4 regions of the Alkalihalophilus pseudofirmus genome follow, and region 4 is predicted to be linked to each of the others. Evidence: riboswitches for the same ligand, from Rfam matches in the RefSeq annotation. Region 4 holds a riboswitch; each other region holds the start of a gene.
What was found. Region 4 has a riboswitch for cyclic di-GMP ahead of PQ478_RS01615 (hypothetical protein). Riboswitches for the same ligand answer to the same signal wherever they lie in the genome.
Positions count from the first base shown of each region.

Region 1 (6,002 bases), 340 kb from region 4:
ATACGTCTCATTGGCTTTTTCACCGGCAATATGCACCTCTGCACCCTCTTCACGCAAGCGCAGAACAGGATACCATAATTCCAGATCTTCAAAATCCTTACTGACAATTTGAATGACTTTCTTACCTTCTAGCCTCATTATTAGTACGCCTCCTTTATAAGAGCAGTGTTCTTCCCTGCCTTTATCGTGACAGAATCATTTAGTTGATGCAAACACTCAGAGCATCATCTCTCGCTGCATAGGGATAAACTATAGAGATTTACTGAGAAGACGGGCCAAATCGTCCCATTCTGAAGTCATTAAAGGCTTCATGAATTTCATCTTCTGTATTCATTACAAACGGCCCGCGAGCCACTACAGTCTCATTAATCGGCTTGCCTGTATAAATGAGCATTCTTGATCTCTCATTTGCCTTAATATGCAAATGATCAAACGCATCATTACTTGCCTCTTTTTGATAAGATAACAGTCCAGCTTCCGTTTTTCCTAGTGTTACCTTATCAGCAAAAGTCATTTCTCCTTGGAGCATATAAATATGGCCGTTGTGATTTTGGGGGAGCTTCAGGGAGTAGCACTCTCCTTCTTTTAAAAAAAGCTCAAACATATTAATCGGCACTAATGAATCCATCGGCCCTTTAACCCCTTCTGCTTCTCCTGAATAAATGCGCAGATAACCACCGTCGATTTCTACTTTAGGAGCGTCTTCAACCAGTACATTTTGGTATGATGATTCCGTTCCTTTTAACGCTTTAGGCAGATTAAGCCACAGCTGCAGCGTGTGAATAAGATCATCATCCACTGCTTCTTCAGCATGGCGCGCCCCGCTCCCAGCATTCATGTACTGTACATCACCTGCATAAAGCACTGAATGGCCTCCATTATTATCTGTATGTTCTAACCTGCCATCAATAACATAAGTGATCGTCTGAAACCCTCGGTGCGGATGATCCGAGAACGTCCCTCGCTTAAACCAATCATCAGCCATTAAGATAAAAGGATCATACTCTGTCATCTTATCCGGCGGGAGAACCCAGCCTTGCTGGACATGCGGATATCCATTCTTATTGTATTTCACCTTCCAATGATCACGTATCACACGTTCACCTTCTGTACCCATTGCAAGACACCTCCAGTTATTTGCTTCTATTAGCATACATAGATTAACCAATTCCATACAACGATTTAGCTTGGCTTTGGAAAAGAAGAAATTTGTCGAGCGAAAAAACTTTATCTTTAATTCAAAATAAATATAATAGAATTATAGGTCTTTATACATATAATAAATTACCCACCAACGCATATAATGACCTATGCACAATGCTTCAAAGGTAAGCTATGAAGTATAACCTTTATATGGACACTTGGGTTATATGGAGCCAGTAGTGTAACCGGACCTCTTTAATTAGGGGTGCTATGAAGTATAGTCTTTACTTGGACACTTGGGCTATATGGAGCTAGTAGTGTAACCGACCCTCTTATTTAAAAAAATTTATTTAAGAGGAGAAATGGAAGATGAAAAAAGCACAAAAATTATCAGTAGCAGTATTAACACTTATTTTATCTGTTAGCTTCACCACTGGTGCTATGGCTAATAATGGAAATGGAAATGGAAAAGGGTTAGAAACAGCACCTGGCCAAAGCGAGAACTTTTCTAAAGGAGTAACGACTGAAGTTATTGTTACAACAAACGAAACTAAAGGTGTTGAGGTTAACTCAATAGAATCTGCTGTAACAGAGACTAAAACAGATACAGATATAACCGAAGAACGTGTTGTTATTAAAAGTAATACTGAAAAACATCCTACAAAAAATGAGTATAGAGACGTTACTGTTACAGCAACAGTTCGAACTGTAACAACCTCAACTTGGGATGAAACTACAACTACTACTACTACGACAGAAACTCCTGTAACTGTTATAGAGACCATTGAAACTACTATTACCCATCAAGGCGCTCCTGGAAGTAATGGTAAAGTTCTTAGCGAATCAAGTAAATCTTCTGAGAAGAGAGTTGAAGGTGAACCAATAGTAACAGTGGCAACTACTACTACTAAAGGAGAACTTGAGACTTCTACGGTTACTGAACAAATTGACGAAAAAGAAGATAAATCAGGCTGGAAGATAGGCCATAATAATTAAATTTGTTCCTCGGGTAAATTATATGAATGTTTAAGCCTCAGATGTTTGATCTGAGGTTTTTCTCTTTCCTTTTTGAATAAACCCCTCCCTCTTTGTCCATAACTAGTACCATATACTAGTCTGCTAGGGGAGGATTGTATGGAGCCGGGCTTTTGGGATATGTCGATTAAAATTGTAATAGGATTCTTTTTGCTTTTTTTGATTACTAGATTACTTGGCAAAACGACGATCCGTCATTTGACTCCGTTTGATTTTGTCTCAGCTATTGTATTATCAGAGCTGCTAGGTAATGGGATATTTGAGGTAAACGTCAGCATTTTCTATATTATTTACGTTGTTCTCTTATGGGGTTTTTTAATGATTATGATGGAGAAGTATTTGCTAAAGCACCGTTCTGTGAGGGGGCTTTTGGAAGGAAAGCCGTCTATCATCATTCGTAACGGAAAGATTGACCGAGAGCAGCTTAAAAAAAACCGCATGAACATCAATCAGCTGCTTAGTTCACTGCGTCAAAGTGAAACCTTTTCTTTGCGCGAAGTGGCTTATGCGATTTTAGAGTCTAACGGTTCGATCAGTATTTTAAAGAAAAATAAATATCAAAAGGTAACCCTTGAAGACTTAAACCTACCTGTAAGCACTACTTATCTTTGCACCACATTAATTACAGATGGAGAAATTATAGAAGATAACTTAAAGGAGCTTGGGTTTAATCATGACTGGCTGATGAGTCAGCTAATCTCTCATGGCTACAACCGGCCAGAAGATATCGTTTATGCTGATTGGCTGTATGACGATGGCATCTATATTGTGCCCTACCAATCAAAAGAAGCATAGAAGACCTCGTTTCATCAAGATTCGAGACTTCTATGCTTATTAATTGTTAAGACTTATTTAGTACGTTAGCAAGCAGCTTAACTCCCTCTACAAGCTCGTCTTCAGATGCATAGCTAAAGGAAAGCCTCAAGTATGCTGCTTTCTCATCGGCAGGTAAGAAAAAGTACTTTCCAGGGACATATGCAACTCCCGCATCAAGTGCCTGCTCTAACAAATGATCCGTATCCACACCATCAGCCCTCACCCAAATAAAGTACCCTCCTTTTGGGACAAACCAGGACACTGAATCAGGCAGATGCTCTTCAAGCGCTGAGATCACCACGTCACGTTTTTGTTGATAGGCAGTACGTAATGTATCGAGGCGTTCGTTCAAATTAATCTGTTCCAAATAAGCAGCCATTGATGCTTCGGCAAATGGATGATCTAAATCTTTTTTAAACCAATTAAGAGCTTCCGTACATTCTTGTGCCGCTGCAACCCAGCCGATTCGCATGCCGGGAGCGACTACTTTTGACAACGAGCCTACATGTAAAACACGATTCGATTGATCCAATGACTTAAGCGTGGCTTCTGACTTCTCAAAATATAAATCTCCGTACGCATCATCTTCTAAAACTAGAAAATTATACTCTTCAGCCAGCTTCATCACATGCTTGCGTCGTGCTGCAGTCATCGTCGTACCTGTTGGATTATGAAAAGTTGGTATCGTATATAAAAGACGAGGGAGCGGCAAACCCTTCTTTGTACGTTCTGCTAGTATTTCTTCTAATTTCTCTGTTTGAAGCCCGTGCTCATCAATTGGGATGCTGATAAAATGGTTCGTGTAGTTTTGAAAGATTTCAAGTGCCTCCATATAAGTAGGAGATTCAACAGCCACTACACTATCCTCATCAATGAAAACCCGGGCAATCAGATCAATCGCTTGGCAGGCACCAGAGGTAATCAACAGTTCCTCTTCTTCTACATCCATGCCGCGCTCTTTCAATCGATGAGTAATCTGCGCTTTTAATTGGTCCATTCTAGGGCTGCCAAGATAGTGCAAAGGCAGGTCCCCCTCTTCTTCGAGCAGTCTGTTCACTGCCTTCTTCAACTGCTCTACAGGCACTAAAGAGGGATCAGGATACCCTGAAGAAAGACGTATACACTTCTCTGGCAGCTGAGGCATCCAGCTTCCCGGAGGATCATTTTGAAGAGCTGGTTTACTATGCTTTGATAAAAAAGATTCAATGTTCACATTATCACTCCTATATGATCACAGACATTATTCGTCATAACATAATGAAAAGCATTGGTGTTTGCCAATGCTTTCCTTTGTTACACAGTATATCATTTAGAAAAAGAAAAGATGAGCCATTGCCGCTGCAACCGGCAAGGTAATAATCGTTCTTTGTAAGAAAATCACAAATAATTGAACGAAGGAAAGAGGAATTTTTGATTTTAATAACAGAATACCAATCTCCGACATATAAATTAATTGCGTTAATGACATAACCCCAATCACAAAACGAGTCAGTTCAGATTCAATGCCGCTTCCGATAACAGCCGGCAGGAACATATCAGCAAACCCAACGATCATCGCAGGTGCTGCAGCTTCAGCTTCTGGAATACCAAGCAGCTGGAGGAACGGGACAAATGGATAAGACAAGTACGTAAAGATTGGCGTAAATTCTGCAATAATGAGCGCAATTGTTCCAAGCGCCATGACTAATGGAATTAAAGCAAACCAAATATCAATGACATTTTTTACACCGCCCCATGCAACACTGCGGTAGCTTTTTACTTCGCTCGCTTTTTCCACCGCTTTTTGCACGCCCCATTTAAAGCTGGACACACCTTCTGGCACTACTTCATCAATTTGTTTTCCTATAGGCTCATAATACGTGTCCTTCTTCCATGACAACGGAGGAATTCTCGGGCATATTACCGCTGCCACAATTCCCGTTATAATAACCGTGAAGTAAAACTGAATAAACATATGATTAATATCTAAAAACGTCGCAATAACCAAACTAAATGCAATTGAGGCAATCGAAAAGTTAGTCGCTACAACCGATGCTTCCCGCTTCGTATAGTATCCTGATTCATACTGCTGTGTGGTCAGCAATACTCCAACGGTTCCGCTTCCCATCCAGGATGCAAGCGCATCGACAGAAGAACGTCCAGGCAGCTTGAATAATGGATGCATAATTTTACGAACCAAGGAACCAATAAAGTCCATAAGCCCAAATTGAAGCAATAAAGGCATAAACAGACAAGCAAATAAAAACCAAACCATTAATACAGGAATTAAATCATACAATACGACACCGCCTGTAAATTCAGACGAAACCACCCCTGGTCCCATCTCGGTTAACGTCATAACAGCAAATGCAGCCCCTAGACATCTAAGAACAAGCCAGAGCGGTGATACATCGAATAATCCTTTTAGAAAAGCATTCTTTTGAATAAAGCTTGGGCTTGTCCCCTTCACTAGCAAACTACCGGCAGCTGATGCACATAAAACAGTGGTCATAAAGAGCGGGATGTAATCAGCAATCGCACTCTGCAAGCCATCTGCAAGAATCCCTAACCCAATTGTCACTTTATCATTTATGGAAATCGGCACTAAAAAGAGCAGCACTCCAATTAAGGATGGCAGCCAGAATTTCATATATTGTTTGGCCGTGTATTCTTTTGTATAAGATGACGTTTGTTCTGTATGCTGTAATGATTTAGCTCCCATTTTTTTCTCTCCTATAGTCAATAAATTGTATATCTAATACATGAAATAATGATTTTATCTTTATAATATTTAATAATATATCATTAACATGTATAAATATTCAATAGCTTGAGAGAATTTTATTTGAAAAATGATTATGTAAATAATTATTCTATTTAGAGCAACACTATAATGAAAGGAGTGAATACCATGTGTGCGTTTCCTAGTCGAAAGCATGTAAAAGATTTATCACCTACTGAAGTGTCTAATATCTGGTCTTCCTATTTGAAAAATAGTATGGAACATCAGTTTTTTCGTTATTTCTTCA
Region 1 is NZ_CP117835.1:4,024,814-4,030,815, forward strand. It holds gene PQ478_RS20925 (type 1 glutamine amidotransferase domain-containing protein) at 1-138, opposite strand, end outside; gene PQ478_RS20930 (pirin family protein) at 260-1,117, opposite strand; cyclic di-GMP riboswitch class II at 1,398-1,481, shown strand; gene PQ478_RS20935 (hypothetical protein) at 1,513-2,139, shown strand; gene PQ478_RS20940 (YetF domain-containing protein) at 2,278-2,973, shown strand; gene PQ478_RS20945 (aminotransferase-like domain-containing protein) at 3,020-4,207, opposite strand; gene PQ478_RS20950 (YjiH family protein) at 4,304-5,695, opposite strand; gene PQ478_RS20955 (DUF3231 family protein) at 5,885-6,002, shown strand, end outside.
Region 1: another riboswitch for cyclic di-GMP. It lies ahead of PQ478_RS20935 (hypothetical protein); the one in region 4 lies ahead of PQ478_RS01615 (hypothetical protein).

Region 2 (6,002 bases), 1.3 Mb from region 4:
AATCAAATAAACATATTATTACGCTTGAGGACCCGATTGAGTATTTACATAAGCATAAACGCTCGATTATAAATCAGCGTGAAGTGGGATTTGATACGCAAAACTTTGCAAACGGGCTAAGAGGCTGCTTAAGGCAGGACCCTGATATTATTTTAGTAGGGGAAATGCGTGATTTAGAGACAATCTCGATTGCAATCACGGCAGCAGAAACAGGACATCTTGTATTAGGGACATTGCATACAACGGATGCCCCGGCAACGATTGACCGTGTAATCGATGTGTTCCCGCCAGAGCAGCAGCCGCAAGTCCGCATTCAGCTAGCTTCCGTCTTAGGAGCCGTTATCTCTCAGCGGTTATTTAAAACAGCAGATGGAAAAGGAAGACGAGCGGCAACGGAAATCCTAGTGAATAATGCAGCTGTGAAAAACCTTATCCGCAACGAGAAAATCCACCAAATACCCAGCGTGATGCAGACGAGCCGTGCAAGCGGGATGCATACGCTTGAGATGTCAATTAAAGAATTAGTCGACTCAGGTGCGGTGGAGTATGAAACAGTTAGCGCGTACGTAAGTGAAAGTGGGATGTAAATGGGCGTTTATAAATATTCAGGACGTGACCGGCGAGGACATGTGAAGAAAGGAAAAGTGAAGGCTCCTTCAGAAAAGCAGGCTCGTCTCATCCTGAGAGAAGACGGGGTAGCTGTGAGAGAGCTGAATGAATCCAAAAGTATTCTCGATATGGAAATCGAGCTAGGTGCGGGCGGAGTGCGCTCACAAGATTTTGTGATTTATTTAAGGCAGTTTGCGACGCTGTTAAAAGCGGGGATCTCAGTGGTTGATGCTACTGTAATCTTGCGTGAGCAGACGTCTTCTAAAAAACTTAAAGCAGCCCTACATGATGTAGAGGACGAATTACGTGCGGGGAATCCGTTTTCACAAGCGGCTGAAAATCAAAAGAAAGTGTTCCCGCCGTTATTTGTAAATATGGCCAAAGCAGGCGAGCTTGGCGGTAATTTAGATGATATCCTAGAGCGGCTTGCGAGCTATTATGAGAAACAGCATAAAACAAAACAGAAAGTGATGTCTGCAATGTCGTACCCGATTGTGGTCGGTTTTGTGGCGATCATCATTGTGATCTTTCTATTATCCTATGTCGTCCCAACATTTGCTGATATGTTCGCAAGCTTTAATGCCGAGCTGCCGATGATTACAGTGCTTGTGCTTCAGGCAGGAGAGATATTCAGCAGACTATGGTGGCTTCTGCCGCTGGCCGTTATTTTAGTTATCGTGCTGTTGAAAATCGTGAATGACCGAGCGGAGCTTAGGTATTATCGCGATCTGTTTATTCTGCGGATGCCGATTTTCGGAAAGCTGCTGCAAAAAGCAGCGCTCGCGCGAATGACAAGAACATTAAGCTCGCTGTTTTCAAGCTCTGTGCCGATATTGCAGTCTGTCTCAATTGTAGAGAGGATTGCTGGAAACGAAGTAATTGCCCGAGTGATCCGCGAATCTCGTAATTCATTAGAACGAGGGGAATCGATTGCAGAACCGATGCATAAGCATTGGGTATTCCCTCCTTTAGTGACGCAAATGATTGCAGTCGGTGAAAAAACAGGGTCACTAGATACGATGCTTGATAAAGTAGCAGATTTCTATGATTCAGAAGTAGAAGCGGGAACAGACCAAATTAAAGCATTAATAGAGCCAGTTATGATTGTCATTTTGGCAGCTGTGGTCGGTGTAATTGTCGCAGCGATAGCAATTCCGATGTTTGAAATATTTGATGCGGTTGGATAGAAAATTTTGCTAGACAAATGAAGGATTTGCCAGTATGATTTCTGTAGAACCAATCTACTAGACATTTATACTTATAAAAGTATACGAATTTCATATGGAACGTGATGAAAAGCTATCTGTACATGGGCACTTGGGTAGTTTGGAGCAGCTAGTGCAACCGGCCAATTTTGTCATGACTACATGCAGGATTGGTTTTTTCTATGTTGCAGAGAGTTACTGAAGACGCGTGAACAGATGAAAAATGAAAAACGGAGGATACGAAGATGATGAAAAGATGGTTGAAACAGACGAAGAATGAAAAAGGCTTAACGTTGGTTGAGCTGTTGGCTGTTGTTGTGATTTTAGGAATTATTGCTGCGATTGCAGTGCCGAGTATTGGAAATATTATTGAGAATAGTAAGAAGGACTCAGCAATATCAAATGCCCAACAAGTGTTGAATGCTGCAAGGTTGTATTCAGCAGGTGGTGGTAATATTGATAGTAGTATTACTTATAATTCTACAACTAATGGAGCTATTGCAGAATATCATGAAGAACTTGTTAACCCTTGGGGGGAGGGGGAAGTAACTTATACTGTTGGTTTTGAGAACAATACTCCAAACATTGCAATGACTTATTCTGGTGGAAAATGTAATATAGGGACTGAAGGAAGTACTTTTGAGGGTCTTAGCTCCCAAGATCTCAGTAGCGACTCTAGAGATAATATTTGTAAAGATGATGAATAATATCAAAAGCCTATCCCCTCGATAGGCTTTTTCACTACACAAATTCAGAAAATCCTTACACCTTAGGAGGCCTTGATGGTTGATTGGTTGTTTATTGGTTATTTATTTGTCTTCGGCCTGACGTTTGGGTCCTTTTTTAATGTGGTTGGGCTGCGTGTGCCGGCGGGGGAATCGATTGTCGCCCCGCGCTCGCATTGTACAACCTGTGACCGTGATTTATCAACGCGGGAGCTGATCCCTGTTTTTTCTTATCTATTTCAAAAGGGGAAGTGCCGCGGCTGTGGAACGAAAATTTCTCCGCTTTACCCGATTGTAGAACTCGTGACCGGGTTGTCGTTCAGCGGGGCTTACGTGTTGCTTGGCTGGTCGTATGAATTAATTGTGGCTCTTTTACTTATTTCGCTCCTTGCTATTATTTTTGTCAGCGATATCCGCTACATGTTAATTCCAGATAAAATCCTATTATTTTTTACGCCGCTCTTCCTGCTTTTACGTTTGGCGGTAGCACCGCTTGATCCATGGTGGTCTAGTCTTGTGGGGGCGGCTGTTGGATTTGGGTTGCTGCTCCTTATTGCGGTGATCAGCAGAGGCGGAATGGGTGGCGGAGACATTAAGCTGTTTGCTGTGCTTGGACTTGTTCTTGGCTGGCATGATGTGCTGCTTGCCTTTTTCTTTTCATGCTTATATGGAACAATCATTGCTGGTATCGGGATGGCAGCTGGAAAAGTAAAACGCAAAAAGCCGATTCCATTTGGCCCTTTTATCGTACTAGGAGCACTAACGGCATATTTTTATGGAAATTCTCTAGTCCAATGGTACATAGGTCTATTCTTATAGTAAACTACGTATAAGAAGTTATTTTTAAAGAGAAATGGTGAATAAAAGATGAACCTTTTTCAACAACCGAACCAAAAGCGGCATGCCTTTATTATTAAAGATCATGTTATTCGATATATAGGAAGCAAGCAGCCAGATCTCTTGCAAATCTCTCAAATAAAAGAGCGCTACTTGCCTGTTGGGATTGTCGTTAACGGCCAAATTGAAGACATGACGACCTTTGTGACGATTTTGGCTGAATGTGTGGAGGAATGGAAGCTTAAAAGACAACGGATACAATTTTGCCTGCCGCAGCAGCATACGATTATTCGCACCCACTTTATCGATGGGACAATTCCCGATGAAGAAGTGAAAGGGCAGCTTTATTTAGATTTAGGAGAGAGCCTTTTGCTGCCGTTTGATGATCCGATTTTTGACTTTAAAGTAATTGGGATGCGTGACGGTCAAAAGGAAGTACTGCTCTTTGCTTCGAGAGAATCCGTTCTTAATCAATACATAGATGCCTTTTCTGAAGTCCATTTGAAACCGAATGCAGCTGATCTTTCAACGCTTTCAGCTTACCGATTGTTTTTTGAAAATGGACAAGTTGAGACGGGAGCCTATGTTATTCAAGTGCAGATTGACGCAATGGTCACAACGATTACTATTTTTAAAGGTCATCATCCTTTATTTTTAAGCACGATTCTCTCAGAACTTGACCAGGAAGGCTGGTCTTTAACAGGTGAAGGGGATGTGACCCGTCTAGCATGGACAAAGGAAGAGGAAGAAATGGAAGAAGCCATTGAAGAATGTGTCCGTGAAGTAGAAAAAGTAATGAATTTCTATCAGTTTAATGTGTTAAAAGGCGAGGGAGAAATGGGCCAAATGCTGCTTTGTGGCGATCATCCTTATCTCTCTCAATTTGAGGCAGCGTTTAGTGATCGGCTCATGCTTGAAATTACTGGCTTGTCTGAGCAAACGAAAAATGATGCGCCGGTAAGGTACTATGATGCCCAAGGCCTTGTGTTGAAAAAAGAGGTGTATCGTTAATGCTCGTTGAAGTAAATTTATTACCCGAAAAGCCTAAAAAAAATTATACGAGTATTTTATATGCAGGGGCCTTTTTATTTCTATTGCTTTTAGCGGTGTTAACGACGTTCTTATTCCAGCGCCATCTGACACAAGAGGTGCAGGTGGTAAATGACCAAGTCTACAACGTTCAGCTGGAGTCTGCTCAAATAAGGCAGGAGCTGACAGGGCTTGAATGGACAGATGCTAAGCAGATTGAGACGGCAGCTGCCGCTGTTGAGGGGCAGATCATCCCCGCATCCTCTGTCGCGAGCTACATCGTATCTCTATTGCCTGAGCGCGGTTTCATTCAATATTTCACTTACACACAGCCGCATTCCATTCTAGTGGGTGTGCATTTTGATAGATTAGAAGAAATTGCCCAGTACCATGAAGCTTTAGAGAGCAGTTCACTTACAACATCAGTACGACTCTCTGTCATTGACAGCCATGAAATGCTGGACGATGAGCAGCATGATATAAACTTTGATGAAGTGAAATCACGGTACCTTGCAAGCTTTGAATTAACTTTAGACCGAGATGAAGGTCGATCTTTAGGTGATGAACAATGAGAGAAATACGGCTGGATAAACGAATATGGATTTCTCTTTGCAGTTTGCTGTTAATCGGCTTTCTTATCTGGCTGTTTTTTAGTTTTATCCGTCCTGTGCAGCTAGAAAAAGAAGCGGCCCTGGTGGAGCTTGAATATGAACAGGCGCAGTTAGCTGGCGTGATTGAAGAGGCAGAAGAGGAACCGTTAGAAGTGATTGAATCCTCGATGATGGTGCAGCGTAAGCTTCCGGTGCGTCCGCTTGTTGACCAGCTATTATTGACCTTTGCGAGAGCAGAAGGAATTGCTGATGCTTATATCCTCTCTATCGACATACAAGATGAAGCAGAAGGAGTCTGGTTTGGCGAGACGGGGGAGACATCTATTGAGGTTGAGCAGGGGATTGCACAAGATAATGAGCCAGAAGAGTTAGAGGACTTGATTGAGGTTGAGGAGGAAGAAGAACCTGTACCATCAGCACCTCCTGCAGCTGCCTCGTCAGTAGAAGGGCTGGAAGTGATTCGTTTTGTGCTTCGCGTTCGAACAAATGAATATGCAGGGCTAGCACGATTTGCTGAAGAACTAGATCGTAATGATCGATTAATGAGCATTGATTCGATTACGTATGCAGCCCCAAGTGAGCGAGTGTTAGTCGAAGATGAGCAGGAAGCGCTTGAATTTTTGATGACGGTATCGGCTTTTTATTATCCATTAGATGAGCCTGATTTAGAGCAAGAACTTCCGCAAGTTGATTATCAAAGACCGGCTAATAAGAGTTCGCCATTATACAACCAGTAGACGAAGACATCCTTTTCTTCGTCTCTTTTTTTAGTTAGTTTATTCTAGTTTTTCTATTCTCTCGTTCTATCATTTCACCTCCGTTAATAGACTAGGAGTAAGAACATGTTGAAAGGAGCAGGTGCTGTATGGAGAGGGACAAGCGCACCATATCAATTCGCTTGAACAACAAAGAACAAGAATACAAAGAACATGAATACGATCTGCATGAAGAAGAACAAGAATACAAAAGCCAAGACCGAGTGTTTA
Region 2 is NZ_CP117835.1:3,104,189-3,110,190, reverse strand. It holds gene PQ478_RS16600 (type IV pilus twitching motility protein PilT) at 1-587, shown strand, start outside; gene PQ478_RS16595 (type II secretion system F family protein) at 588-1,796, shown strand; cyclic di-GMP riboswitch class II at 1,885-1,968, shown strand; gene PQ478_RS16590 (type II secretion system protein) at 2,060-2,521, shown strand; gene PQ478_RS16585 (prepilin peptidase) at 2,597-3,358, shown strand; gene pilM (type IV pilus biogenesis protein PilM) at 3,407-4,387, shown strand; gene PQ478_RS16575 (hypothetical protein) at 4,387-4,977, shown strand; gene PQ478_RS16570 (hypothetical protein) at 4,974-5,753, shown strand; gene PQ478_RS16565 (hypothetical protein) at 5,882-6,002, shown strand, end outside.
Region 2: another riboswitch for cyclic di-GMP. It lies ahead of PQ478_RS16590 (type II secretion system protein); the one in region 4 lies ahead of PQ478_RS01615 (hypothetical protein).

Region 3 (6,002 bases), 580 kb from region 4:
CCATTTAGTAGACTTAGTAAAAGGAGGGATTCTTTTGAAAGAAAAATGTATTTATATCACTATCTTTTTAATGTTAGTGGTCTTTTTTTCATCCAGCACTCTAGCACAAACAACTGGAGAGCCTGCAGCTGATCTTGCCTTAGAAATGGTTGGTCCGAATAATCAAGGATTTATTACCTCTGAATTTGTTCAATACATATATGCAGAGGCAAGAGGAATAGATTTACCTCGGTTAGCAAGGGAGCAGCGCCAAGTAGGAGAGGAAGTTGCCCGTGAAAGCCTGCAAGCAGGAGACATTCTTTTCTTTCAAGGAAGCTCATTAATGTCAGGAATTTATGTAGGGGACGGCCGCTTTGTAGTGGTAACAAGTGGAGGAATCACAGAGATAAATCTTGATGCCAGTACTTATTGGTCAGGAATTTATGTCGGAGCTAACCGCTATTTAGAGGGTGCTGTTCCCGTGGAGGACCCTGCAGCTAGTCTTGCCTTAGAAATGATTGGACCAAATGAACAAGGGTTTTTAACTTCCGAATTTGTTCAACATGTATATGCACAGAGTAAAGGCATAGATTTGCCACGTCTTGCAAGAGACCAACTCTTAATAGGGGCTGAAGTGGAAAAAGATAAACTAGAAGCAGGTGATGTTGTCTTTTTTCAAGGAAGTTCATTAATGTCAGGGATCTATATCCAAAATGGTCAATTTGTTATTGTTACTAGTTCTGGAATTACGCAGGCTAATTTATATTCTAGTAGTTATTGGTCAGGAATTTATGTTGGAGCCAATCGCTATACCGAGGGAAGCAGTATCGAAGATTTTTCAGCAAACTTAGCACTAGAAATGGTGGGTGAAAACCATCAAGGTTTCATTACCTCCGAATTCGTTCAATACATCTATAAAGAAACTAAAGGGTTAGAACTTCCTCGGGCAGCTAGTGATCAGTGGCTGCTAGGAGAGGAAGTAGCTTTAGAAGACTTGCTGCCGGGGGATGTTGTCTTTTTCCAAGGTGCATTTTTAATGTCAGGAATCTATATAGATAATGGTCGTTTTGTCATTATAACTAGTGAGGGAATAACAGAACGGAATATGAACACGAGCGAGTACTGGTCCAATGCGTTCGTTGGAGCTAAGCACTATACGGATGAAAATCTTACTCCGCCTCCTACGTCAAATGAAATTGTCGAAAAAGCCCGTTCATTAATCGGGGCTCCTTATAACAGAAGAGGGGATAATCCTGTAGATGGTTTTAATACAGGTTCTTTTGCTTATTATGTGTACCGGGAAGTAACCGGAAGCTGGCTCTCAAAACTATCTTACGCGCAATTTGAAGCTGGTCTTGAAGTTGAACGCGATGAGCTTCAAGAAGGGGATCTTGTGTTCTTTCAGAATAATGACGAGTGGCTGACCGGAATTTATTCAGGAGATGACCGGTTTATCATAGCTGCATCAGAAGGAGTGCAGGAACGTCATTTAGACTTCCATACCTATTATTCAGATCGATATGTTGGAGCAGTAAGATATACAGACGCGATTCTCAATAAATCTAACCCAAATACGTATCTAAATCATAAAAATCCAGTCATCCAAGAGACAATGAAATATATGGGAACACCTTATCTTATGACTGGAAGTACACTCGAAGCCTTTGATTGTTCTTTCTTGATTCAAACGTCCTTTAGAGAAGGAAAAGGGATATACCTTCCAAGAATTAGTTATAGACAATGGGAAGTAGGAGAAACCATTCTGCCGGAAGGCACCAATATAGAAGAGATCACACTTGATGATCATATCAAACCTGGGGATGCTCTTTATTTTTCAGGCACATGGCAAGAAGGTATTTCACATGTCGCCATTTATTTAGGAGATAACTATATGATTCATGCAACTGGTGAAGAAGGAATGACAACAATCTCTTATATGAATTCATATTGGCGTGAACATTTCACAGGGGTTAAACGCTTTGATGATCTTTCAGTCCAACTAGATCATCCAGCGGTTTACGAGGCTTATCAAGTACTAGGAAGCCCTTATCAATTAGGTGGAGCTGATCCTGAGCAGGGATTTGATACAGGAGGGCTTACACAATATATTTACAAGCAGGCATATCAATATGATCTTCCACGCTACGGCAGCCAGCAATGGCAAGTTGGAATGGAGATACATCCTGATAATGCTGAACCTGGAGATTTGTTATTCTTTGAAGGGACGACATTGATTCCTGCAATTTATTTAGGGAATAACCAAATGGTTGTGGCTACTCAAGCAAACGGGGTGATGATTGTTGACCTCACTGTAAGCTCCTATTGGCCGCCACGACTTTATGGAGCCAGAACGTATGAAATAGAAGATGTTACTCTTGAAGCCGTTGCTGTCCTAACAGAGAATTATGTGGGAGAAGTGTTTCATGGCTCTTCTGTTGAATTTGTACAAAACATGTACCTAGAAGCTGCCAATAAACAGTTATCAGGAAATATTCATACGCTTCGTTCAGGCGGGGACTCCATTCATATTGAAGAATTAGAGCGAGGCGATGTGATGTTCTTCAGTGAAGAAACCGAAAGTAATACCCCAAGTTTTATTGGCATTTATTTAGGGGATGGTTTTTTTGCAACGTTAAGAGATCAAGTGGTAGAAAAGTATGAGATGAATGATGATATTTACTGGATTAATCGATTATTGGAAGCAAGGAGATATTAATCCTTAAGAATAGGAAGCTGTCAGCTTCCTATTTTTCTTTTTGAACAAGGAAATTCCCTCTTTGGAATCGAATTTTGTATATTGAGGGAGGATATCTTCCTTAGACATACATTCTAGGAGGACAACATGGACATTAATCAGCTTTCAAAACGCTTTATTCTTTTTGCCAATGATGAGTGTGCAGACTCTAGCAAGTTATATGAGACATTATCCAAAGAAACAGCGAAAGACGAAGAGCTTCTCATCATTTGTTCGCATGCGAAAGAGGGTCAGCCCATCCCTAATTTATTTTTTGGGGCGGTTCACTATCTTCTATTAAAAGGAGTAAGGCATGAGCTTTCGGATTATTATCTTAGTTTAGTTGAAGAACCGAAAAAATCTACCCATGCATTTGTTCACTTTAAGTCATTCTGCGAGGAGTATAAAGAAGAGATTATTCACCTTTTACAAACGAAACTCGTACAAACGAATGAAGTGCGGCGCTGTGCATATCTATATCCGAGTTTTTCTTGTATATATGAGAAAACAAACAAACCTTTGGCTTTAATTGAGATCGGTACGAGTGCCGGTCTGCAATTGCTATGTGATCAATATCAGTATTCATATGATGGGTTACATCGATATGGGAACCTTAACTCACCTTTATCTCTAAGCTCTGAAATAATAGGAGAGAATGTTCCATCGTTTAAAAAGGAAGCTTATCCTGTGCATTCTCGCTGCGGGATTGATTTGCATATTAATGATTTAAGAGACCAAGAAGACATATGCTGGCTTAAGGCATTGATTTGGCCAGAACATATGGAGAGAAGAAATGAATTTGAAGCAGCAGCCTCTATCTTAAAAGAAAGTGTAGATGAGTTGAATTTGGTAGAAGGGGACGGAATTGAATTACTGCCTCAAATAGTAGAAGGGCTGCCTCAAAATGTAACCGTTTGCGTGTTTCATACGCATGTTGCCAATCAAATGCCGTTGGAGACAAAAAAGCAGCTGCTTCAAACAATAGATGAGCTAGGAAGAGACCGAAATATCTTTCATTTGTATAATAATATTTCAGATCGATTCTTACATTTAGATTCTTATATTGATGGAAGGAAAACAGAAGAAACTCTAGCAGAAACTGCTGGACACGGCGAGTGGTTTAGTTGGAATGTTCAAGAAACAACACATGTTTGATATACATTGCTGATAGGAAAATGTTCGTGTGTTTGTCATTTATTGATTGCGAAAAAAAGGGTTTTTTTACCTCTTTCTAGTATAATATAGGTAAATTGACGGATACGTTGAAAACTTCTCTGTAAATTGGGCGCTTTGAGAAGTTGGAGTAAGTAGCGCAACCGGCCGATAAAGGGGATACTTTACATGAGCCTGTTTTCGTTAATCAAATTTTTCAAAGAAAGTCAAAACGATTGGATGGAGCAAGTAGGTCAGCTGCAAGTGAAGGTAGATGTGGCTGATTCGACGATTCATGACAAAATGAGAATGGTTCAATTGACAGAGCAAGATCTGCAAGTCATTAAAAGCATACAACCTTTAGTCATATCACATGTTAATGAGCTGGTTCGTGGTTTCTATGATACGATCCTTCTAGTGCAGGTATTAAGAGAAAAAATTGAGCAGCATAGTTCGGTAGATCGACTTGAAAGAACGTTAGAGAAGCATCTAATTGACTTATTTGAAGGGAATATTAATGAACAGTTTGTGGAGAATAGAGTGAAAGTCGCAAAGGTTCATTACAAGATTGGTGTAGAGACTTCTTGGTATATGAGTGCCTTTCAAAACCTTCAACAAGCTATGTTTCTTGTTATTTGCCGGGAGTTTGATCAAGGGTCTAATAAAATTGATGAAATTAAGCAAGTCACAACTGCAGTTAATAAATTATTTAGTTTAGAACAGCAAATTGTACTCGAAGCTTATGAAAATGAAACCGTTGCCAAAATGAAAGAACAATTTGAAGTTGGGAAAACAGAAATCCGTACTAAAATTATGGAGATTAGTGAAGGATTAGTAGCTTTGGCCGAAGAAACTCAAGCTTCAGTAGAGATTTTAAGTTCTCACTTCAATGAAGTAAGCGGAAATTCATTAGCAAGTAATGAGCAATCAATTATTGCTGAGAAAAAGGCAAATGACGGTCAAGGCCAATTAAGTGACATGCTTCATAAAATCCATTCAATTGAAGAGTATACCAATAATATGCAAAAAGCTATTAATCATCTTGGACAAGCAACAAGTGAAATTACTCATGTAATTACGATTGTAAAAGATATTGCTGAACAAACAAATTTACTTGCGTTAAATTCAGCAATTGAAGCTGCCAGAGCAGGAGAGCATGGCCGTGGGTTTGCGGTGGTATCACAAGAAGTGAAAAAGCTTGCAGAACAAACGAAGAATTCAATCAGTCAAATTGATAAATTAATCGCTAATTCAGATCACTACAAACAAGAAGTGGCACAATCATTAAGCCAGGTTATTCAAGCTGTGAAGATGGGGCTTGAGGCATCGGGACAAACCGATGTGGTGTTTGGTCAAATGGTGGAATCGATTCAACAAAGCAGCCATACCGTTATGAAAGTAAAAAACCAAATGGACGAGCTTACTCGTGTCGTAAAAGAGATAGAGAAAGCTAGTATGAACGTAGCATTATCAGCCGAGCAATTAAATGAAGCGGTTGCGACTGCTTGATTGTGCAGCATCTTACTTAGTGTAAGGTGCTTTTTTCAAAATCTTTGGTTAGACTGTTGAATGAGATAACTATGTCTTCCTAAAAAGGGGAATCCGTATGCAAAAAGAAAAGCGCAAGGCATACTGGCAAGTGTTGGCCTGGGGGCTGATTGTGGTCATTTTAGTAGGTGTATGGAGAGCGATGCAATGAGGAAATAAGAACATGATACGTTATGTGAATGATCTATTTTATAAATGGGTTCTTTTTCGGAAATAATAATGGGGCGTATAGGTTTAAAGATTTGGAAAAAGAGTAAATAGTAAGTAGGATAATTACTAGGTATAAATAAAAGCAAGCCAACTAATTGGAGGCCGAATAATGAAAAAAGAAATTGAAATGAAGATGGCTGGCGAGCTTTCACGGTTAACAAATCATACATTTAAATTTGACGAGAGAATTAAAGAGGGCTGGTACTCTGCGGTATACTTCCTTAAAACAAAAGAAATCGCGAAAAGATATAAGCCTGATAAAATAGTCACGATGCAGTTTTTTCAAAAAGAAGAGGCTGTTTTATGCGGAATTGATGAAGCGATTGCTCTTTTGCACACGTTCTCAGAAGATCCTGAAGAACTTGAAATCCATGCCTTG
Region 3 is NZ_CP117835.1:865,772-871,773, forward strand. It holds gene PQ478_RS04415 (NlpC/P60 family protein) at 35-2,695, shown strand; gene PQ478_RS04420 (DUF2332 domain-containing protein) at 2,822-3,868, shown strand; cyclic di-GMP riboswitch class II at 3,960-4,044, shown strand; gene PQ478_RS04425 (globin-coupled sensor protein) at 4,055-5,374, shown strand; gene PQ478_RS04430 (nicotinate phosphoribosyltransferase) at 5,733-6,002, shown strand, end outside.
Region 3: another riboswitch for cyclic di-GMP. It lies ahead of PQ478_RS04425 (globin-coupled sensor protein); the one in region 4 lies ahead of PQ478_RS01615 (hypothetical protein).

Region 4 (6,002 bases):
TCATCAGTTCCTTGCTTCATTGATTTAACAACATCCTCGGTTTCTGCTTGTATGTTTTTAACTATGTTAGATACTTCAGAAGAAGATTGACGTGATTGTTCAGCCAACTTCCGAACCTCATCAGCTACAACCGCAAATCCTCTGCCGTGTTCTCCCGCTCGAGCTGCTTCAATGGAGGCATTTAAGGCAAGCAAATTTATTTGTTCTGAAATTCCTGTAATCACTTTTACAATAGAACCGATTTCATGTGATTTTTCGCTAAGTTTATTGATGCCATCAAATGTTTGGTTAATGGTTTGATTAAACTGCTCCATTTTTTCCAAAGAGTCCTTTAATCTCTCATTTCCATCTTGTGTTAATTCTAAAGTGGCAGTTGATCGATCTGAAATTTCATTTGATCTATTTGAAAGATCTTCAATCGCCTGTGTCATCTCTTCCATAGACATGGCGCTTTCTTCTGTAGCTACTAACTGTTTCTCTAAGCCTCTTCCTACCTCATCAATTGCGGCTCTTACAATGTCCGCTTTCTCAATAGCAGACTCCCCGACCTTAGCTAAATTTTCTCCTTTTTGATAAACATTGCTTGATAAGGAAGAGTAACTTTCCTTTACACGATGTAAAAATTCGATTAGTTGATTGTATACAGTATAATCAGCGCTTTTCTCTTCCACTTTGCTTTTCATATTCCCTGCAGAAAGTTCTCTTATTCCATTTATGATTTCTTTATTAATGCGCGGATTATGCTTTAGGGAAAAATAACGGTAAGCAAAATACACTGTAGTGCCTAATAAAACGATAATAATACCAAGCAGTATAACTTCCATAAGAATGAATCCCCTACTTTTTATTTTATTTTAATTCGAAATGAACCCTTTTAAAGTTCTCTGATAAGGAAATAGGTCCCATCAGCTATACTCTCATCAATTCCACTTAACCTGTTATTTTCTTTATATTTATGTACAATGTAATGCCCACCTATATCTGTATACTTCTCCATTTGATGATATTTTTCCATTACACGTATCGATTTTGGGTTTGTCGCTTCACCTATAACTGCCTTCAATCCCTGTGAAGCTGCCTTAGTTATTAACTCATTGCCTAATTGTTGAATTACTTCATGACGGTCATGTTCAGCTGTTAAACCCAACATGAATAAATGCAAAAACTCACCATCTTCTATTTCTTTTCCGCTTCTCTTTTTATAATCATCTATGAATCGTTGATCTATCTCTTCTAAAACATGGAGAATGACATTCATATCGGAAAACGACCCTTCAAATAGATCTTCTCCAAATATGACTGGCGCATTTGTATCTCCTGCTAATACACCCACCACATTCTGATTTTGATCTTTAGCTATGACGCAATAACCCTGGTCCACTGTACTGACTAAATAATCTTTGGTGAAATCGTAGAAATCTTCATAACGTATATCTAATTGACCTACCATAGGTTCCTGAACCCATTTACCTGAAACATTCACCCCTATAAATGAGCGGGCTAGACATTCAGCTGCTTTTTCTATTAGAGTAGATTGTTCGCTTGTTATAATTTCATATGAATATCGTTCTAATGTTTTTTGCACGCCTTAACTTCCTTTCAAATTATTAAATGAACCTCGTTTAAAACGAATGAGATACTCGCTCAACAAATGTACCTGAGAAGTTAATTCTCTGAAGAGCATTCCTTATTTGAACTTGAGCAATTTTAGAGGCAGGCTTTACAACAAGAATATCTTTAAAGCCTAAACTAGAATAAAATTGCATCGTTTGCTCTAGTTGCGGGACAACTTTTGATGGGACAGGTGTTTGGTGTGTGGCATCGACAACAAATGTATAATGTGGTCTTGATACTTTATCGATGGTTTCCTGCAAATCGATCATATATCCTTCTACATCTTCTTCTCTCATTAATCCATGCACTTGAACTTGAATTTCTTTTTCATTCTCATCAATGGCCATTTTGTACTTTCTTTTATTAACTACTATCATCTCTTATCGCCTTCTTCCTATGGAATGTTATTTTCATTAATGACCTTCACTTATTTCACTAGATACAAAAAGAAAAGCTATCCCTAGACGTAAATAGGGATAGCCAAATAATCGTTCCATTCATATATCATTTTTGGCAACCCGACTATCATGACCCAAGAGGATGTTAGACTCGTAGCTTTGCGTCCTTACCTTTCGATAAGTTTGCCTTTATCCTATTTAATTACTGGTTCTAAATTCACAATGACACAAACGTCATTATAGCACAAAAGAATTAGATATTGTCGAATTATGTATTTTTTTAATTTAAAATAGACATTAAAGTACAGGACTATTGATTTACATAAGGAGATAATACTCCATTTTCTCCACTTAAAAAAGCATGCCCCTATCTTGAGCATGCTTAAATAATATTGTTATCAATTCTTACAAAACATTTATTTCTTCTCTATCCAGAATTTAATGATCTTCCCTTCTTGAACAGTTTTCAAAAGGGTATGACCAGCTTTTTCACTCCATGTGGGCAGGTCGTTTAAAGCTCCTTTGTCTGTTACATGAAGCTCTAACACTTGACCGTTATCCAATGATTCAATGCCTTTTTTAAGTTCAATGATTGGCATTGGACATGTTAACCCTCTGACATCTACAACCCTATCAACCTTTATTTCTATTGTACTTTTCATTTCAGTATCTCTACGGTCATTGGTAGTAGTTTTACCATCTATAGCAAGGTTTCCTCCTAAAACAGAAGAGTAGGTTTTCCAGCCGCCATCAACATTCTTCACTTTATATCCCCTGTTTTTAAGAATCTGGCTAGCTAGGTATCCTCTTAAACCAACCTGACAGCTGACATAGATCGTCTGATCCTTTGGCAGTTCTGACAATCGGTCTCTTAGATCATTTAATGGGATATTAGTAGAGCCTTTAATGAAGCCGAATTCACGTTCCATTGGTTCGCGAACATCAATTAATACTCCACCATCTGAAACGATTTGATCGACTTCATGCCACTGAATATGCTCCAATTCACCGTCCATAATATTAGAAGCCACATAACCGGCCATGTTGACAGGATCTTTTGCTGAGGAAAATGGCGGTGCATAGGATAACTCTAGATTTGTTAGATCCTCTACTGTTAGTTCACCTTTGATAGCTGTTGCGATAACGTCTATTCTCTTGTCCACGCCATCTGCCCCCACCGCTTGTGCTCCAAATATTTTTCCGGTACTTTTATCAAAAATGAGTTTTAAAGCAATAGGTGCAGCCCCTGGATAGTAACCAGCATGAGAGCTTGGATGAATATGAACCACTTCATAAGTAATGCCGAGATGCTTTAATGTCTTTTCGTTGTTTCCGGTTGCTGCAACAGTCAAGTCAAATACCTTAGCTATAGAAGTACCCATCGTCCCTTGATACTTTTCCTTTTTTCCCATCATATTATTGGCCGCAATTCGACCTTGACGGTTAGCAGGTCCTGCAAGAGGAATCATTGCTTTTTTGCCATTGATATAATCAACAACTTCAATTGCATCCCCCACGGCATAGATGTCCTCTTTGGAAGTTTGCAGGTATTCATTTACAATGATGCCCCCGCGTTCTCCAAGCTCTAGTCCTGCTGATTTAGCCAATTCATTTTCTGGTCTGACGCCGATTGAAAGAATCGTCATATCTGTTTCTATTTCAGTTCCATCAGAAAGAAGCACTTTTTTGCCCTGTTCTGTAAAAGCCTGCACTCCGTTTTCCAGTACTAAATGTACACCTTTCTCTTTTAAATGAGTGTGTAAGATGCTTGCCATCTCAACATCGATTGGGGCCATGATTTGTTTAGCCATCTCAACAAGTGTCACGTCTATTCCTCGATCAACCAGGTTTTCCGCCATTTCAATTCCGATAAATCCTCCGCCAATTACAACGGCTTTCTTAGGTTTGTTGGAATCCACATAGGTTTTGATTTTATCAGTATCAGGTATGTTTCTTAAGGTAAAAGCAGACATATTTTCACTTAATCCTAGAATCGGCGGAACCATCGGCCTTGCTCCAGGGGATAATAATAACTTGTCATACGTTTCTTCGTACTCTTCACCGTTTCTTAGGTTCTTGATTGTCAATTTATTATTTTGTGGATCAATGCTCAGCACTTCACTTAAATTTCTAATATCAAGATTAAAACGTTTTGACATGCCTTTAACGGTCTGAACGAGTAATTTGCTTCGTTCTTTAATGGTTTCGCCAATATAGTAAGGCAGCCCGCAATTAGCAAATGAAATATGCTCACCACGTTCAACTAGAATAATTTCCACATCTTCACTAATCCTTCTTAATCTTGCTGCCGCTGTTGCACCGCCCGCTACTCCACCTACAATGATTACTTTAGTACTCATTTGATCCCCTCCAAAAGAGATATTTTAAATTACCATTGAACAACTTTAATATGAATACACCCTATACCCTATAAGGTATCTTATGCGTTCATTATACCCGAGGTGCTACTAATTTGGAGGATTTTGTGAAACATTTCACATTTAATTCACAATCTTACCCTTGGAGATAAAATCGCTTGTGAGGCTTATATGCTCTGAAAGCCGTAGATTTACAAACAAAAAAGCTCCCCATAAGTTTGTTCAACTTATGAGAAGCTTCTTTTCACTTTATGTCAAAACCTTATCTATCAAGGGTTTGATGGGCAGATGTCTAGCCTTCACTCCTAGAAACTCCGGACTCTTCACACCCTCCTACGTGGCAAAGAACGCCACTTGTCAGTTGCTCCAGATTCCTGCGTTTCTGAGCAGTCGCTTCGGCTTTTCTTATTACATCATGCCGCCCATTCCACCCATTCCGCCCATGCCGCCCATGTCAGGCATGCCGCCGCCTTCGTTTTCCTCAGGCTTATCAGCGATTACAGCTTCTGTTGTTAAGAACATAGCTGATACTGAAGCAGCGTGTTGTAGAGCTGAACGAGTTACTTTTGTTGGGTCAACAATACCTGTTTCGACCATGTTTACCCACTCGCCAGTTGCTGCGTTGAATCCAAAGCCAACATCTTGTGACTTAAGACGCTCAACAATAACAGAACCTTCAAGACCTGCATTGTGTGCAATTTGACGAACTGGCTCTTCTAGAGCACGAAGTACGATGTTCACACCAGTTGCTTCGTCTCCATCAGCAGATACAGCTTCAACTGCTTTAATTACATTGATAAGTGCTGTACCACCACCAGCTACGATACCTTCTTCCACTGCTGCACGAGTTGAGTTAAGAGCATCTTCAATGCGAAGTTTGCGTTCTTTCATTTCAGTTTCTGTTGCAGCACCAACTTTAAGAACAGCTACACCGCCAGCTAATTTAGCAAGACGCTCTTGAAGCTTTTCTTTATCAAAGTCAGAAGTTGTTTCTTCTAATTGACCTTTGATTTGGTTTACGCGAGCTGCGATTTGATCTGCTTCGCCTGCACCTTCAACGATTGTTGTATTTTCTTTTGTTACAACTACTTTACTAGCACGGCCAAGTTGAGTGATGTTCGCAGACTTAAGGTCTAGACCTAGATCTTCTGTAATCACTTCTCCGCCTGTTAATGTAGCGATGTCTTCAAGCATAGCTTTACGACGGTCACCGAATCCAGGAGCTTTAACAGCTACTGCATTAAATGTTCCGCGAAGTTTGTTCACAACTAGGGTAGCAAGAGCTTCACCTTCAACATCTTCAGCGATGATAAGGATCGGCTTGCCTTGTTGTACAACTTGCTCAAGAACTGGAAGTACCTCTTGAATGTTCGCGATCTTCTTGTCTGTGATTAGAACGTAAGGGTTATCTAGAACTGCTTCCATTTTATCAGAATCAGTTACCATATAAGGTGAAGCATATCCGCGGTCGAACTGCATACCTTCTACTACTTCTAGCTCAGTAGAGAAACCTTTAGATTCTTCGATTGTGATAACGCCGTCGTTACCAACGCGCTCCATTGCCTCAGCAATGATTTGGCCAACTTCCTCATCAGCAGAAGAGATTGCAGCA
Region 4 is NZ_CP117835.1:286,911-292,912, reverse strand. It holds gene PQ478_RS01625 (methyl-accepting chemotaxis protein) at 1-824, opposite strand, end outside; gene PQ478_RS01620 (hypothetical protein) at 875-1,585, opposite strand; gene PQ478_RS01615 (hypothetical protein) at 1,623-1,991, opposite strand; cyclic di-GMP riboswitch class I at 2,124-2,210, opposite strand; gene PQ478_RS01610 (CoA-disulfide reductase) at 2,429-4,372, opposite strand; gene groL (chaperonin GroEL) at 4,799-6,002, opposite strand, start outside.